Regions from separate parts of the Pseudomonas sp. Seg1 genome, predicted to be linked through region 1. Evidence: predicted binding sites of a transcription regulator. Region 1 holds the regulator's gene; each other region holds the start of a gene.
What was found. The regulator FliA, encoded in region 1, starts transcription of late flagellar genes. The targets are predictions, from matches to a motif close to CTAAAGTTTNNNNNNNNNNNGCCGNTAA.
Positions count from the first base shown of each region.

Region 2: the regulator FliA is predicted to act here: its motif matches at 2,953-2,980, upstream of KI231_RS09750 (methyl-accepting chemotaxis protein).
Region 3: the regulator FliA is predicted to act here: its motif matches at 2,268-2,295, upstream of flgM (flagellar biosynthesis anti-sigma factor FlgM).

Region 1 covers NZ_AP021903.1:1,865,226-1,870,277, forward strand. The annotation lists gene flhF (flagellar biosynthesis GTPase FlhF) at 1-1,013, shown strand, start outside; gene fleN (flagellar synthesis regulator FleN) at 1,130-1,960, shown strand; gene fliA (RNA polymerase sigma factor FliA) at 1,957-2,697, shown strand; gene KI231_RS08315 (chemotaxis response regulator CheY) at 2,864-3,235, shown strand; gene KI231_RS08320 (protein phosphatase CheZ) at 3,253-4,041, shown strand; gene KI231_RS08325 (chemotaxis protein CheA) at 4,096-5,052, shown strand, end outside.
Region 2 covers NZ_AP021903.1:2,180,042-2,185,093, reverse strand. The annotation lists gene KI231_RS09765 (GlxA family transcriptional regulator) at 139-1,110, opposite strand; gene inhA (isonitrile hydratase) at 1,200-1,886, shown strand; gene KI231_RS09755 (CPBP family intramembrane glutamic endopeptidase) at 2,116-2,907, shown strand; gene KI231_RS09750 (methyl-accepting chemotaxis protein) at 3,010-4,575, shown strand; gene KI231_RS09745 (hypothetical protein) at 4,915-5,052, shown strand, end outside.
Region 3 covers NZ_AP021903.1:4,891,210-4,896,261, reverse strand. The annotation lists gene KI231_RS21995 (MFS transporter) at 1-306, shown strand, start outside; gene KI231_RS21990 (flagellar brake protein) at 550-1,296, opposite strand; gene KI231_RS21985 (flagella synthesis protein FlgN) at 1,389-1,856, opposite strand; gene flgM (flagellar biosynthesis anti-sigma factor FlgM) at 1,905-2,231, opposite strand; gene flgA (flagellar basal body P-ring formation chaperone FlgA) at 2,393-3,154, opposite strand; gene KI231_RS21970 (chemotaxis protein CheV) at 3,237-4,169, shown strand; gene cheR (protein-glutamate O-methyltransferase CheR) at 4,216-5,043, shown strand.

The DNA.
Region 1 (5,052 bases):
TGAGCGAGCCGACTTACGCCGCCCCGGCGCGTCCGGCCCCGGCGCCTGCGCAGTCCTCCGGCGGCGTGGATCCGCGTGCGCTGGATTCGATGCGTTTTGAATTGAACAGCCTGCGCGAGCTGATGGAAGTCCAGCTCGGCACGCTCGCCTGGAATCAGCTGCAAGGCAGCCGTCCGGCGCAAGCCAACCTGTATCGCCGTCTGCAGCGGATCGGCCTGTCCGGCCCGCTGTCGCGCGACCTGCTGGCGATGATCACCGATATTGAAGAACCTCGTCAGGCTTGGCGCATGTTGCTCGCGCACCTGGCGCGGATGATTGCCGTACCGGAAGTCGAGCCGCTGGAAGAGGGCGGTGTGATTGCCATGGTCGGCCCCGCCGGCATGGGCAAGACCACCACGCTGGCCAAACTGGCGGCCCGTTATGTGCTCAAGTACGGCGCGCAGAATGTGGCGCTGGTGAGCATGGACAGTTTCCGTATCGGCGCTCAGGAACAACTGAAGACCCTCGGTCGCATCCTCAATGTGCCGGTGACCCACGTCGATCCGGGCCAGTCGCTGGTGCAGGCGCTGGATCCACTGCTACGCAAACGCGTGGTGCTGATCGATACCGCCGGCCTGCAAGCCAGCGACCCAGCCCTGCGCATGCAGCTCGAAAGCCTGGCCGGGCGTGGCATCCGTGCAAAAAATTATCTCGTGCTGGCAACCACCAGCCAGAAACAGGTTCTAACCGCCGCTTATCACAGTTACAAGCGTTGCGGGCTCGCCGGCTGCATCCTGACTAAACTGGATGAAACGGCCAGCCTTGGCGAAGTGTTGAGCCTGGCGATCAGTCATGAATTGCCGGTCGCGTACCTGACCGATGGCCCACGGATTCCGGATGATCTGCATCTGCCGCGGCGTCATCAACTGGTCAGCCGCGCCGTCAGCGTGCAAATGCAGGAAGAACCCAGCGAAGAAGCCATGGCCGACATGTTCGCTGATATCTATCACAGCCCGACCAAGCAGGTTGGCTGAGGTAATCATGAACAGTTTTTGTACCTACATCGATGGTCTGCCATGCATTGTTCCGGTTGTGAACGCGCAGCCAGTAATGTGGCCTCCGTCTATGCAAGACAAGGTAAAGAAATAACATGGGCAGCATGCATCCCGTACAGGTGATCGCGGTGACCGGCGGCAAAGGTGGCGTCGGCAAGACTAACGTGTCAGTGAACTTGTCTCTGGCGCTGGCAGAGCTTGGCCGTCGGGTCATGCTGCTGGACGCCGATCTGGGGCTGGCGAACGTCGACGTTCTGCTGGGCCTGACGCCCAAACGTACCCTGGCCGACGTGATCGAAGGCCGCTGCGAATTGCGCGACGTGCTGTTGCAGGGTCCCGGCGGGATCCGCATCGTGCCGGCCGCGTCCGGCACCCAAAGCATGGTTCACCTGAGCCCGGCGCAACATGCCGGTCTGATTCAGGCCTTCAGTGACATCGGCGACAATCTCGATGTACTGGTGATCGACACCGCTGCGGGTATTGGTGACTCGGTAGTCAGTTTTGTTCGCGCAGCCCAGGAAGTGTTGCTGGTGGTTTGCGACGAGCCGACCTCGATCACTGATGCCTACGCACTGATCAAACTGCTCAACCGCGATTACGGCATGAACCGCTTCCGCGTCCTCGCCAACATGGCGCAGAGCCCGCAAGAAGGTCGCAACCTGTTCGCCAAGTTGACCAAGGTCACGGATCGCTTCCTTGATGTGGCCCTACAATACGTCGGCGCCGTGCCCTACGACGAAAGCGTGCGCAAGGCAGTGCAGAAGCAGCGAGCGGTCTATGAAGCTTTCCCGCGTTCCAAGTGCGCGCTGGCGTTCAAGGCGATCGCGCAGAAGGTCGATACCTGGCCACTGCCTGCCAACCCGCGCGGCCACCTTGAGTTTTTCGTCGAGCGCCTCGTGCAGCAAACGGCAGGGCCTGTGTTATGACCGCCAGCGGTATGAACTACTACAAGAAGTCGGCACGTGACGCGCAGTACGAGTTGATCGAGCGTTACGCGCCACTGGTCAAACGCATCGCCTACCACCTGCTGGCGCGATTGCCGGCGAGTGTGCAGGTCGAGGATCTGATTCAGGCCGGGATGATTGGCCTGCTCGAAGTCTCGACCAAATACGACGCCAGTAAAGGCGCCAGTTTCGAAACGTACGCGGGCATTCGAATCCGCGGCGCGATGCTCGACGAAGTGCGCAAAGGGGACTGGGCGCCACGCTCGGTTCACCGCAACACCCGTATGGTCAGCGACGCAATTCGGGCAATTGAAGCTAAAACCGGCCGTGATGCTAAAGATCACGAGGTTGCGGCCGAACTCCAATTGAGTCTCGACGATTACTACGGGATTTTGAATGACACCCTGGGCAGTCGCTTGTTCAGTTTCGACGACCTCTTGCAGGACGGCGAACACGAAGGGCTGCACGAGGATGGCGCCAGTGCTCATCTTGAGCCGTCACGCGATCTGGAAGATGAACGCTTCCAGGCGGCGCTGGCGGACGCGATTGCCAATTTGCCGGAGCGTGAGCGACTGGTGTTGGCGCTGTACTACGACGAAGAGCTGAACCTCAAGGAGATCGGTGAAGTCCTTGGCGTCAGTGAATCGCGGGTCAGCCAGTTACACAGCCAGTGCGCGGCCCGTTTGCGGGGGCGTTTGGGGGAGTGGCGAGCGCGCTGAAGGCAGTGTGGGGACACTGCGAACGAGGCTGGTGCAGTGATGAACGGCACCGGTCTTGCTCTGTTGTGCTCCAGACAGTCTTCGAGTGCTGCGCCGATTGATTGAAGTGGCGCGCCCAGGTGCTGGGCGCGTTTAAGACTGCTTGGAGGTCGAATTGAACAAAGACATGAAAATCCTCATCGTTGATGACTTCTCAACGATGCGGCGGATCATCAAGAACCTGCTGCGCGATCTTGGGTTCACCAACACCGTCGAGGCCGACGATGGCACTACCGCCATTCCGGTGCTCAACAGCGGCAGCATCGACTTTCTGGTAACAGACTGGAACATGCCGGGCATGACCGGTATCGACCTGCTGCGCCACGTGCGTGCCGATGAAAAACTCAAGCATCTGCCCGTGCTGATGGTGACCGCTGAAGCCAAGCGCGAGCAAATCATCGAGGCCGCTCAGGCCGGTGTGAACGGCTACGTGGTCAAACCTTTCACGGCTCAGGCGTTGAAAGACAAAATCGAGAAGATTTTCGAACGCATCGGCTGATGACGCGCGGGGGAGCTATGGAGCATAACGAATCTTCACAGGGCGATTTCGAGTCGACCCTGAAAAAACACGCGGTCGAACTGGTCGAGAGCCTTGAAAAAGGCAGGTTCGGCGACGCTGTGCAACTGATCCATGAGCTCAATCAGACCCGTGACCGTGGCCTGTATCAGGAAGTCGGCAAGCTCACACGTGAACTGCACAGTGCGATCGTCAACTTCCAGATCGATCCGCACATGCCGCAGGCTGAGGAAGTGTCGCAAATCACCGACGCCACCGAACGCCTGGGCTATGTGGTCAAGCTGACAGAAGCCGCGGCCAACCGCACCATGGATCTGGTGGAAAGCGCCACGCCGGTGGTCAATGGTCTGGCTGAAGAAGCCCAGGCCTTGAGTACCGACTGGGGGCGTTTCATGCGTCGTGAAGTCGGAGCTGAAGAGTTCCGCGAACTGGCGCGCCGGGTCGACGGTTTTCTGTCACGCAGCAGCACGGACAACCGTGCGGTGTCGAGCAATCTGAACGACATCCTGCTGGCTCAGGATTACCAGGACCTTACCGGTCAAGTGATCAAGCGTGTGACCCAACTGGTCACCGAAGTCGAAAGCAATTTGCTCAAACTTGTGCTCATGGCCAGTCAGGTCGACCGCTTTGCGGGCATCGAACATGACCGTGCAGCGATGCTTGCAGAAAAAGATCCACAAAAACATCTCTCGCAGGGTGAAGGTCCGCAGATTCATGCCGATAAACGAGAAGACGTTGTGTCCGGTCAGGACGATGTGGACGATTTGTTATCCAGCCTCGGATTCTAGAGTTTTGGAATTTTAGGTTTTTTGGGTTTTTAGACCTGTAGGAGCACCCCATTAATGAGCTTCGGCGCCGATGAAGAGATCCTTCAGGATTTCCTGGTTGAGGCCGGCGAGATTCTTGAGCAACTGTCCGAGCAACTGGTCGAGCTGGAAAGCCGTCCGGATGACGCAGATTTGCTCAACGCAATTTTTCGCGGTTTCCACACTGTAAAAGGGGGCGCCGGCTTCCTTCAGCTCAACGAGCTGGTGGAGTGCTGTCACATCGCCGAAAACGTGTTCGACATCCTGCGTAAGGGTGAGCGTCGCGTTGATGCAGAACTGATGGACGTTGTCCTCGAAGCACTGGACGCGGTGAACAGCATGTTCAGCGAAGTCCGCGAGCGTGCACCGATCACCGCCGCCACGCCGGAACTGCTGGCAGCGCTGGCGCGTCTGGCCGAGCCGCAATCGGCGGATCAAGCCCCGGCTTCGCCAGTGGCCGAGATGATCGAAGAACTGGTCGTCGAAGGCGATTCGGGCGACATCACCGATAACGAATTTGAACAGCTGCTGGACTCGCTGAACGCCGTCAAGGCCGAAGCCGAAGCCCCGGCGGCGGCTGCGCCTGCGCAAACTGCCGAAGAGGCAGCCAGCGATGAAATCACTGACGCCGAGTTCGAATCACTGCTCGATCAGTTGCACGGTAAAGGTCAATTTGCAGCTGACGCAGTCGCGCCGGCGGCGGCCAAACCTGCAGCGCCGGCAGCAGGCGACAGCTCGGACATCACCGACGACGAATTCGAAGCACTGCTCGATCAGTTGCACGGCAAAGGCAACTTCGCCGTCGAAGCGCTGGAGTCGGCGATTGCCTCGGCCCCTGCGCCTGCCGCACCGGCGGCCGCCGCTGCCGGTAGCGATCTGATCAGCGATCACGAATTCGAATCGCTGCTCGACGAATTGCACGGTAAAGGCAAGTTCACTGAAGTCGGCGCCGCTGCTGCCGGCTCCGCTTCGACAGTCGCCACGCCGCCTGCG
Region 2 (5,052 bases), 310 kb from region 1:
CTGAGGAATAACGCTTTTGTGGCGAGGGAGCTTGCTCCCGCTGGGTTGCGCAGCGCCCCTGACTGGGCTCAAAAGCATGGGCCTGCTGCGCAGTCCAGCGGGAGCAAGCTCCCTCGCCACAGGTTCAGCGTTGTCCCGTCAATCTGTTGCAGCACTGACCGAAAAGCGCTCGCGATAAGCCTGCGGCGTCACGCCAATCGCCCGCAGGAAACTACGGCGCAGCGTCTCTTCGCTGCCAAATCCACAATTGGCCGCGACCCGTTTGACCGGCAACCCCGTGTCACTGAGTAAGCGCCGTGCCGTTTCGACACGGATCAGTTCGATGGCCCGCGCCGGGGTCTGGCCGGTGTCGGCGCGGTAGTGGCGGACGAAACTGCGTTCGCTCATCCCGGCCTGCTCGGCGAGGGTCGGGATGCCGAGGTCACAGGTCAGGTTTTCGGCGATCCACGCGTGCAGGTCGTCGAAACGATTGCCCTGATTTTGCAGCGATAGCGTCACGCTGAATTGCGACTGCCCGCCCGGGCGTTTGAGGAACACCACCAGATGGCGGGCGACGTCCAGCGCGATGTCGCGACCGAGATCTTCCTCAACCATCGCCAGCGCCAGATCGATGCCGGCGGTGACCCCCGCAGACGTCCACACCGGGCCGTCATTGATGAAGATCGGATTGGCCTCGACTTGCAGTTTCGGGTGCTGCTGCGCCAGCTGTTCGCAACGGGTCCAGTGGGTGACCACGCGGCGACCGTCGAGCCAGCCGCTGGCCGCCAGCAGAAACGCTCCCGTACAAACCGAGGCCACGCGACGGCATTTCGCGGCATGCTCGCGCACCCAATCCACCAGCGGCACATCTTCCGCCGCCGGATAAATCCCCCAGCCACCGGCGATGATCAACGTGTCGCTGGGCGCTTCGGGCAACGGCTCGGCCAACACCGCCAGACCGGCCGAGGACATCACCGCCCCGCCGCCGCTGGCAATCACGCTCGGCGCATACGGAATGGGCAATCCGCGCTGACGGGCGAGGTCATTGGCCGAGGCGAATACCTGCAACGGCCCGGTGACGTCGAGGATCTGCATATTGGCGAACGCGAGTACGTGGATGGCTTTGGGCATTTGGCGTAATTCGTGGGGTTATTGGCGTATGCGCCAGAACCTACGCGCCTACAGTGAAGCCGTCCACCTCTTTTCATGGAGCAAGAACGATGACGCTGCAGATCGGTTTTCTGTTGTTTCCACAGGTTCAGCAACTTGACCTGACCGGGCCGTACGACGTGCTCGCCTCGCTGCCGGGCGTGCAGGTGCATCTGATCTGGAAGGACCTGATGCCGGTCACGGCCAGCACCGGGCTGCTGCTGAAACCGACCACAACGTTCGAGGATTGCCCGGATCTGGATGTGATCTGTGTGCCCGGCGGTGGCGGCGTCGGTCCTTTGATGGAGGATGCTCAGACGCTGGATTTCATCAAACGTCAGGCTGCGCAAGCGCGTTACGTGACGTCGGTGTGCACCGGGTCGCTGGTGCTCGGCGCGGCGGGTCTGCTGCAAGGCAAACGGGCGACTACGCATTGGGCATATCACGATCTGCTGCCGACACTGGGCGCGATTGCGGTGAAGGATCGGGTGGTGCGTGACGGCAATCTGTTTACCGGTGGCGGGATTACCGCGGGAATCGATTTTGCGCTGGTGTTGGCGGCTGAACTGTTCGATGCCGACACGGCGCAACTGGTGCAGTTGCAGCTGGAATATGCGCCGGCGCCGCCGTTCCATTCAGGCAGCCCGGAAACGGCACCGAACGCGATTGTCGATGAAGCCCGCCTGCGTGCCGCGCCATCGCTGAAGCTGCGCACGGAAATCACTGAGCGCGCGGCGGCAAAACTCAACCTGCGCTGATCCCTCAGCCAAAAACAAAACCTTGTGGGAGCTGGCTTGCCAGCGATAGCGGTGAATCAGCCGATGACGATGTCGGCTGTGCAATCGTCATCGCTGGCAAGCCAGCTCCCACAGGTATCGGGTCGGCCAGAGGTTGTGGACTGTCCCCGTTTCTCGCCGCACCTTGACTTGTCCCCCGCCGCTCGTCCGTGTAGAAAGCCCTTCCACAAAATCTGCACAAGGACCCTCCATGAAGTCTCTGCCATGGCTCTATCTGGCACTTCTCGGCCTCGGCTACGGTTTGGCGCTGAGCTACGGTCAACTCGGCTGGCTCGCACTGATCTCTATCGGGCTGCTTTTGATGGCCGGTTTCGCCGTACGCCAGCAACACGTGCCGTTTGCGCGTTATCTCGGCCACGGCCTGTTCATCGTGCTGGCTTTGGCGCTGGCCCTGCACTGGCTGCCAGGGTTCTACAACGGTCGCGCCATTGATCCGCAACGTTTCACTGACAACGCCGTGCCGTTCTCGATGTACCTCAATCAAGACAAACCGCTGATTGGTTTCTGGCTGTTGCTGGTCTGCCCATGGATTGTCGCCCGGCGCTCGCTGCGCCTGACGGTCTACGCCACCGCCCTCGCCCTGACCTTGAGTGTGATCCTCGCCCTCGGCGGCGCGTTGTTGCTGGGCGTGATCGCCTGGGCACCGAAGTGGCCGGATCAGGCGTGGCTGTGGGTGCTGAACAATCTGCTGCTGGTGACCCTGGTCGAGGAAGCGTTGTTTCGCGGCTATATACAGGGCGGCCTGAGCCGGCGTTTCAAACACCTGCCCTATGGCGAAAATCTTGCCCTGCTGCTGGCCTCATCGCTGTTCGGGCTGGCGCACATCGGTGCGGGCTGGACGTGGGTGTTGCTGGCGGGTCTGGCAGGTGTCGGCTATGGTCTGGCCTACCGTTTTGGCGGACTCGGCGCAGCAATCGCCACGCACTTCGGGCTGAACCTGCTGCATTTCGCACTGTTCACCTATCCGATGCTGGCGGGTTGAAGCAAGGCCCGTTTTGCGACGCCGTACTGATTACTGAAAGAAAAATTCAACAATTTCCTGCCACCGCCGACAACCTTTCAAAGCCTTGCGGATTGAAAAACCATGCGTAACAACCAGCCCATTACACAACGCGAACGGACTTTCCCGGCTCAGCAGCGGTTGATTTCCACAACCGACGCCAAGGGCGTGATCACCTACTGCAACGACGCCTTCGTCGAGATCAGCGGGTTTTCGCGTGAGGAGCTGATCCGTGCGCCGCACAACCTGGTGCGTCACCCTGACGTCCCGGCTGCGGTGTTTTCGCACATGTGGGGCACACTGAAACAAGGCTTGCCATGGATGGGCATTGTCAAGAATCGCTGCAAGACCGGTGATCATTACTGGGTTAACGCCTATGTAACGCCAGTGTTCGACGGCAATCAGGTGGTCGGTTACGAGTCGGTGCGGATCAAACCCACCGCCGAACAGATCCGCCGCGCCGAAGCGCTCTACCAACGCATCAACCAAGGCAAGTCGGCAATCCCTTCCAGCGATAAATGGCTACCGGTGCTGCAAGACTGGCTGCCGTTCATTCTGGTCAGCCAACTGAGCTTCGTGATCGGCGCGACGCTGAACTCGCACTGGGGCTTTGCTCTGGCGGCGGGTCTGTCGGTGCCGTTGGGCCTGATGGGCCTGCAATGGCAGCAACGTGGGCTCAAACGCCTGCTGCGCCTGGCCGAGCAGACCACTTCCGACCCGTTGATTGCGCAGATGTACACCGACAGCCGTGGCGCCCAAGCGCGTCTGGAAATGTCGATCCTCAGCCAGGAAGCGCGCCTGAAAACCTGCCTGACCCGTCTGCAGGACACCGCCGAACACCTGACCGATCAGGCCAAGCAGTCCGACGCCTTGGCACACAGCAGCTCGACCGGCCTGGAACGTCAACGCGTGGAAACCGAACAGGTCGCCACCGCTGTCAACCAGATGGCCGCAACGACTCAGGAAGTGGCCAGCCACGTACAGCGCACCGCTGACGCGACTCAGGAAGCCAATCGCCTGACCGGTCGTGGTCGTGACATCGCCGGGGAAACCCGCGAAGCCATTCAGCGTTTGTCCGTGGTCGTGGGTGAAACCGGTCTGACCGTCACTCAACTGGCCAAGGACAGCGACGAAATCGGCGGCGTAGTTGATGTGATCAAAGGCATCGCCGACCAGACCAACCTGCTGGCGCTGAACGCTGCGATTGAGGCAGCACGTGCCGGTGAAATGGGTCGTGGTTTTGCTGTGGTGGCTGACGAAGTGCGTCAACTGGCGCAACGCACCAGCGAATCGACCGGGCAGATTCATGCTTTGATCGCCAAGTTGCAGCAAACTGCGTCCAGCGCTGTGCAGACCATGGAAGCTGGCCATCGTCAGGCCGAAGAAGGTGTGGCGCGGGTGCTGGAAGCGGATCAGGCACTGGTCGGGATCAGTGAAGCGGTGGCTAATATCACCGACATGACCACCCAGATCGCTGCGGCGACCGAAGAGCAAAGTGCGGTGGCTGAGGAGATCAGCCGCAACATCAGCAATATTTCGGAACTGGCGGACCAGACCTCGGAACAGGCGCAAAACTCGGCGTTGCTGAGTGAAGAGCTGACGAAGACGGCGAATACACAGTACTCGTTGGTGGAGCGGTTTAACCGCTGATTGATGTGTTGCAGACAAAAAACCCGGATGGCGCGAGCTTCCGGGTTTTTTTGTGTCATTGAAAATACCCAATTCGGGGTTCGGTTTGAGTTGAGGCTGCGCATCAAGAGCTCACTCACCCATCCCGCCACAACCGCCAACCCGAGGCATCTAATACGCTAGGTGCACCTCTCTGAAAAATCTTGTGTTGAATATTCAAAATCTTGGCAAAAACACACAAAACATTGCAACTGTCTACTGTCAGGTCTGACAGTAGACGGCCAACCTCCATGGGTTTATCTATAAATCGTCGAACAGTCCATTCGCAATTGTTCCCACGACATGACCAAGGAGCTAAAGATGACCGCACAACTTATTTACATACCGAAAGCAGATTTTACTCAAAAGCAGGGAAATGTCCTCACTTGGCAATTCGGCACCAATCCCGAAACGAAGTCCATAAGAACTTTTTTTGATCTACACCATTTTATTCCGACA
Region 3 (5,052 bases), 3.0 Mb from region 1:
TTCAGCTTCTTCGCGATGGTGCTGGTGTGGCGGATCCGTCCGAAAGCCGTAACCAACCTGCATCAGGTCGACGATGCACCGCTGCATCACGTCGCGATGCCGGACAGCATGTCGAGTTCGCCGCTGGTGGCTGCGCTGGATCCGCGTGTTGATGAGCAGGTGGTGCAGGAGCAGATGCAGAATACGGTGACGCCGGAACCTGAGCCCGAGCCAGAACCTGAGAAAGAACCTGAGTCTGAGGTGGTAGCAGGCCCGGATGACGATAGCGAAAAACCCGCGCCGGATATCAGTGGTGCCAGGCCTTAACGAGCGCCGACGGAATTCCCCTGTGGTGAGGGGATTTATCCCCGATGGGACACGAAGTGGCCCCGGCCCGGGCTACCGGATTTCACTGATACAGCGCATTGAATGGTTTGAGGGCGCTTCGCACCCTATCGGGGATAAATCCCCTCGCCACAAGTAATCATTCGGAATCGGGTATTTTGTTGGAAATAAAAAAGGGCAGTCCCGCCAAGGACTGCCCTTTCTATTTATGCCGATGCGTTCGATTCAGAGATCGTCTTTATCGAAGCGCCGGGCTTCACGCTGCAACTGATAAACGAAACGCTCAACGTTGCGTGCAGCCTGGCCGCTGATGTTGTGGAAGCGCAGGCCGGCGAAGGTGATGTTGAGTTTTTCTTCGAAGTGCAGATACCGCAGTTCAACCGAAGCCGGCTGGTTGCCGAACAACGGCGGGGCGATCATGCGGTCGTAGACCTGGCCAAGTTGCAGGCGGTCAGTGATGTCGCCTTCGAAACGCAACTTGCAGCCAGTGGCGGAAATATCCAGCAACTTGCCGTTGATCGGCGCCTTGAGCTTCTCGCCGCCCAGTTCGACGCTGACCAGATCGGTCAGTTTCAGTGCGGCGCGGAAAGCGTTACGGCGCTGGTGGTAAACCACCTCGGTCGGTAGCTCGCCGGTATAGAAGCGGTCACCGTCGGACTCTTCAATGTTCAGCGTGCCGGTGCATTCCCAGGCAATGCGTACGCCTTCATGGAAACCTTCGACCCTGAACGGTTCGCCGGCGAGCAGGAAGCGTTCGCCATCGCGCGGGATCATTTCGTCGAGGGCAATCGAGGCGCTGTCGCGGTCGACTTTGATCAGGTAGCTCTGGAAGCGCTGGCTGCGTTCGTGGAACGTGATGATCAGCGGGTCGTGGCTATCTTGCAGTTGGCGCAGGTTGCTGGAGATTTCCAGTGGCGTGGTGAGCACCTTTGGTGGCTGCGGAGCATCATCCGCGCTTAGGGCGTTTGGCACGTTTTCTCAATCTCCAGACAAAATTTGACGATGGCTAGCCAGCATTTTGCCAGCATGTTTCACGGGTTGATAGTGCGGGCCCGTCGAATGGCTCACGCCTGGCTGAGCGTACGTGGCTTGGTAGGTTTGGCGAAAGTGCCGCTGGCGTCATACAGCGCTGGCGGTTCGCCGCCGGTGAGGATTTTCAGCTGATTGGCCGTGGTGGCCTGCTGGATCTGGATCGATTGGCCATTCTTGACATTGGCGGCCTGGCACTGAGCGATGAGATCGGTCAATGCGTCACCTTGCGTCAGCAACTGCGCGCCGATGCTCGACTGGCTGGCCAGTTGCTCGAGACCTTGGCGATCCGTCGACAGGCCAAGGCTGGCGAGAATTTCGCTGCGTTTGCGGCCATGCTGTTCAAGCAGAATGATCAACGCCTGTTTGCGCGCCAGAATTTCTTCCAGCAGTGGCATGTCACGACCGTGCAAGGCGAGGGACTCGGTTTGCAGTAACTCCAGCAAATCTTGAGCTGGAGCAAAGTCGTCGTTGATCAGTTGCAGTAAGTTAGTGTCGTGCATGGCTGGCCTTGGGTTTTAAGCGTCCAAAAGCCTGGCGCCGGCGAAAGCCTAGCGCTGGGCTTCGAAGTTGAGCAGTTTGCTGGCTACACGGTTGCTGTCGACTTTATAGCTGCCATCGGCAATCGCGGCTTTCAACTCAGCCACACGGGCTTTGTCGACAGCAGGCTGATCGCGCAGCTTGTCAGTGACCTTCTGCAACTGTTGAGCCTCATTACTGAGGTGTACCGATTCCCCGCTTTTTACGGTGCTGGCCGTTTCGGCCGGGGTATTCAGCGGCGCCGAAGTGCCGGTTTCGGCGGTTTCCTTGGCGTTGCTGGTACGTGTACTGCCCGTAAGGGACGAGGAGCTGTTCAAACGGCTGAAATCGATGACCATGATAAAAAACCTCTGGGAATTTGGACGCTTGCCATGTTTTCGGCCATCCCCTGGAAAACTTTAGGCTCATTTGCCAATGAGTCTGCATGCGCCGTCGCGTGTCCTGCTGCGGCACAGTTTAGGGAAGCGACGGGGTCCGCGCCAGTTTTCTCATGAGTGTTTTACATGGCGACTTCCACCTGGCCCGGCGCGGTGACTTGCGCCTTGATGACGCGTTGGGAGTTGAGGTTTTTCACCCGGATCTGTTCTTTCAAACCGCCATTGGCCAGTGCTTCGCCGGGCATGCGCACGGCAAGCGTGCCGCTGCGGGCGGTGATGACCACTTGATCGCCCTTGCGCACGACTTCTGCCTGTTCGAGGTGGACCAGGGTAATGACCTGATCGGCGACCGTTGGTCGGGTTAATTTTTGCCCGATCGCTTCGTCTACCGAGGTCAGAAAACCTTGATTGATCACGCTGATGTCGCGTTCACGCAAGGTCACATCCTGCGGCTCGATAATCCCGGCGCGTTTGAGTGGTCGGGTGGTGGTCACAATCTCGCGAAACAGGCGGACTTGAGCGGGCACGAACACGGTCCAGGGCGAGCTGCCTTCACAGCGAACCTTGACGGTTACCCGGCCCAGCGGACGTGCCGGACTCTCCAGCGACGCTGTCAATTCCTTGTCGCACATAGGCATGCGCATACGGGGGTCGAGCTGGTTGACTTCGATTTCGTAACGGCCTTCCGTTTGACTGGTAGCCAGATAGTCTTCTACGGTGAACTCAAGAAAGCCCTGAGTGACGCCGATAAGCATGTCAGGCAAGGTAACCGCATCAGCAATGGCAGGGCTGCCAGCGAAAAAGAAGCAAACGGCGGACACCGCGCAAAGCCCTCTGCGAAGGGGAGATGTCAGGCGTCGAAAAAATGTCGTTTGAGCGTTCATACGAGTTAAAAAGCAAGCGCCGTGCCGTTTAGCAATGAATGTGCGTCGCAACAACACTTGGCGTTGGTGTAGGAGTCTGGGCATGGCTGGTGTAATGGATTCGGTGAACCAGCGCACGCAACTGGTAGGGCAGAATCGCCTGGAGCTGTTGTTGTTCCGTCTCGACGGTCAGCAGCTCTACGGCATCAACGTGTTCAAGGTGCGGGAAGTGCTGCAATGCCCGTCACTGACGTTGATGCCCAAGTCCAGTCCTGTCGTGTGCGGGGTGGCGAATATCCGGGGGGCGACCATTCCGATCCTTGATCTGGCAATGGCCACCGGCTCGGGTGCGTTGAAAGACAAGAAAAACCCGTTCGTGATCATCACGGAGTACAACACCAAGACCCAGGGTTTCCTGGTCCGCTCGGTGGAGCGCATCGTCAACATGAACTGGGAAGAGATTCATCCACCACCCAAGGGTACCGGTCGCGATCATTACCTGACCGCTGTGACTCGGGTGGACAATCAGTTAGTCGAAATCATCGACGTCGAGAAAGTGCTGGCGGAAGTCGCACCGACGCCGGAAGCGATTTCGGTCGGCGTGGTCGATGTCGAGACCCAGACCAAGGCGTTGTCGCTGCGGGTGCTGACGGTCGATGACTCGTCGGTGGCGCGCAAGCAGGTCACGCGTTGCCTGCAGACGATCGGCGTCGAAGTGGTGGCGTTGAACGACGGCAAGCAGGCGCTGGATTACCTGCGCAAGTTGGTCGACGAGGGCAAGAAGCCGGAAGAAGAGTTCCTGATGATGATCTCCGACATCGAGATGCCGGAGATGGACGGGTACACCCTGACGGCGGAGATCCGCGGCGACGCGCGCATGCAAAAGCTTCATATCATCCTGCATACTTCGTTGTCCGGGGTATTCAATCAGGCGATGGTCAAGAAAGTCGGTGCTGATGACTTCCTGGCCAAATTCCGTCCTGATGACCTGGCATCCCGGGTAGTCGACCGGATCAAAGCAGCAGATATCAGCTAGGGGCCTTTTGCCCCTGGCGGTCAACACGATTTAAGAGGCGGCATCATTGTCTACGGGTAATTTGGATTTCGAACAGTTCCGGGTATTCCTGGAAAAAGCCTGTGGCATTTTGCTCGGTGAAAACAAGCAGTACCTGGTCTCGAGCCGTCTCAACAAACTGATGGAGCAGCAAGGCATCAAATCCCTGGGTGAGCTGGTACAGCGCATCCAGACCCAGCCGCGCAGCGGTTTGCGCGAGCAGGTGGTCGATGCCATGACGACCAACGAAACCCTGTGGTTTCGTGACACCTATCCGTTTGAAGTCTTGAAGAACAAGGTGCTGCCCGAGGCGATCAAGGCCAGTCCCAACCAGCGTCTGCGGATCTGGTCGGCGGCGTGCTCGTCGGGTCAGGAACCGTATTCGCTGTCGATGTCGATCGACGAGTTCGAGCGCAGCAACCTCGGTCAGTTGAAGATGGGCGTGCAGATTGTTGCGACTGACCTGTCCGGCCTGATGCTGACCAACTGCAAGACTGGCGAGTACGACAGCCTGGCGATCGGTCGCGGTTTGTCGCCGGAACGCCTGCAGCGTTACTTCGACCCGAAAGGGCCGGGGCGCTGGGTGATCAAGGCGCCGATCAAGAATCGGGTGGAATTCCGCTCGTTCAACCTGCTCGACAGCTACGCAAGCCTGGGCAAGTTCGACATCGTGTTCTGCCGCAACGTGCTGATTTACTTCTCCGCCGAGGTGAAGAAAGACATCCTGTTGCGCATTCACAGTACGTTGAAGCCGGGCGGTTATCTGTTCCTTGGCGCTTCCGAAGCGCTGAACGGTTTGCCGGATCATTACCAGATGGTCCAGTGCAGCCCGGGGATCATTTACCAGGCGAAGTGATTGCATCGG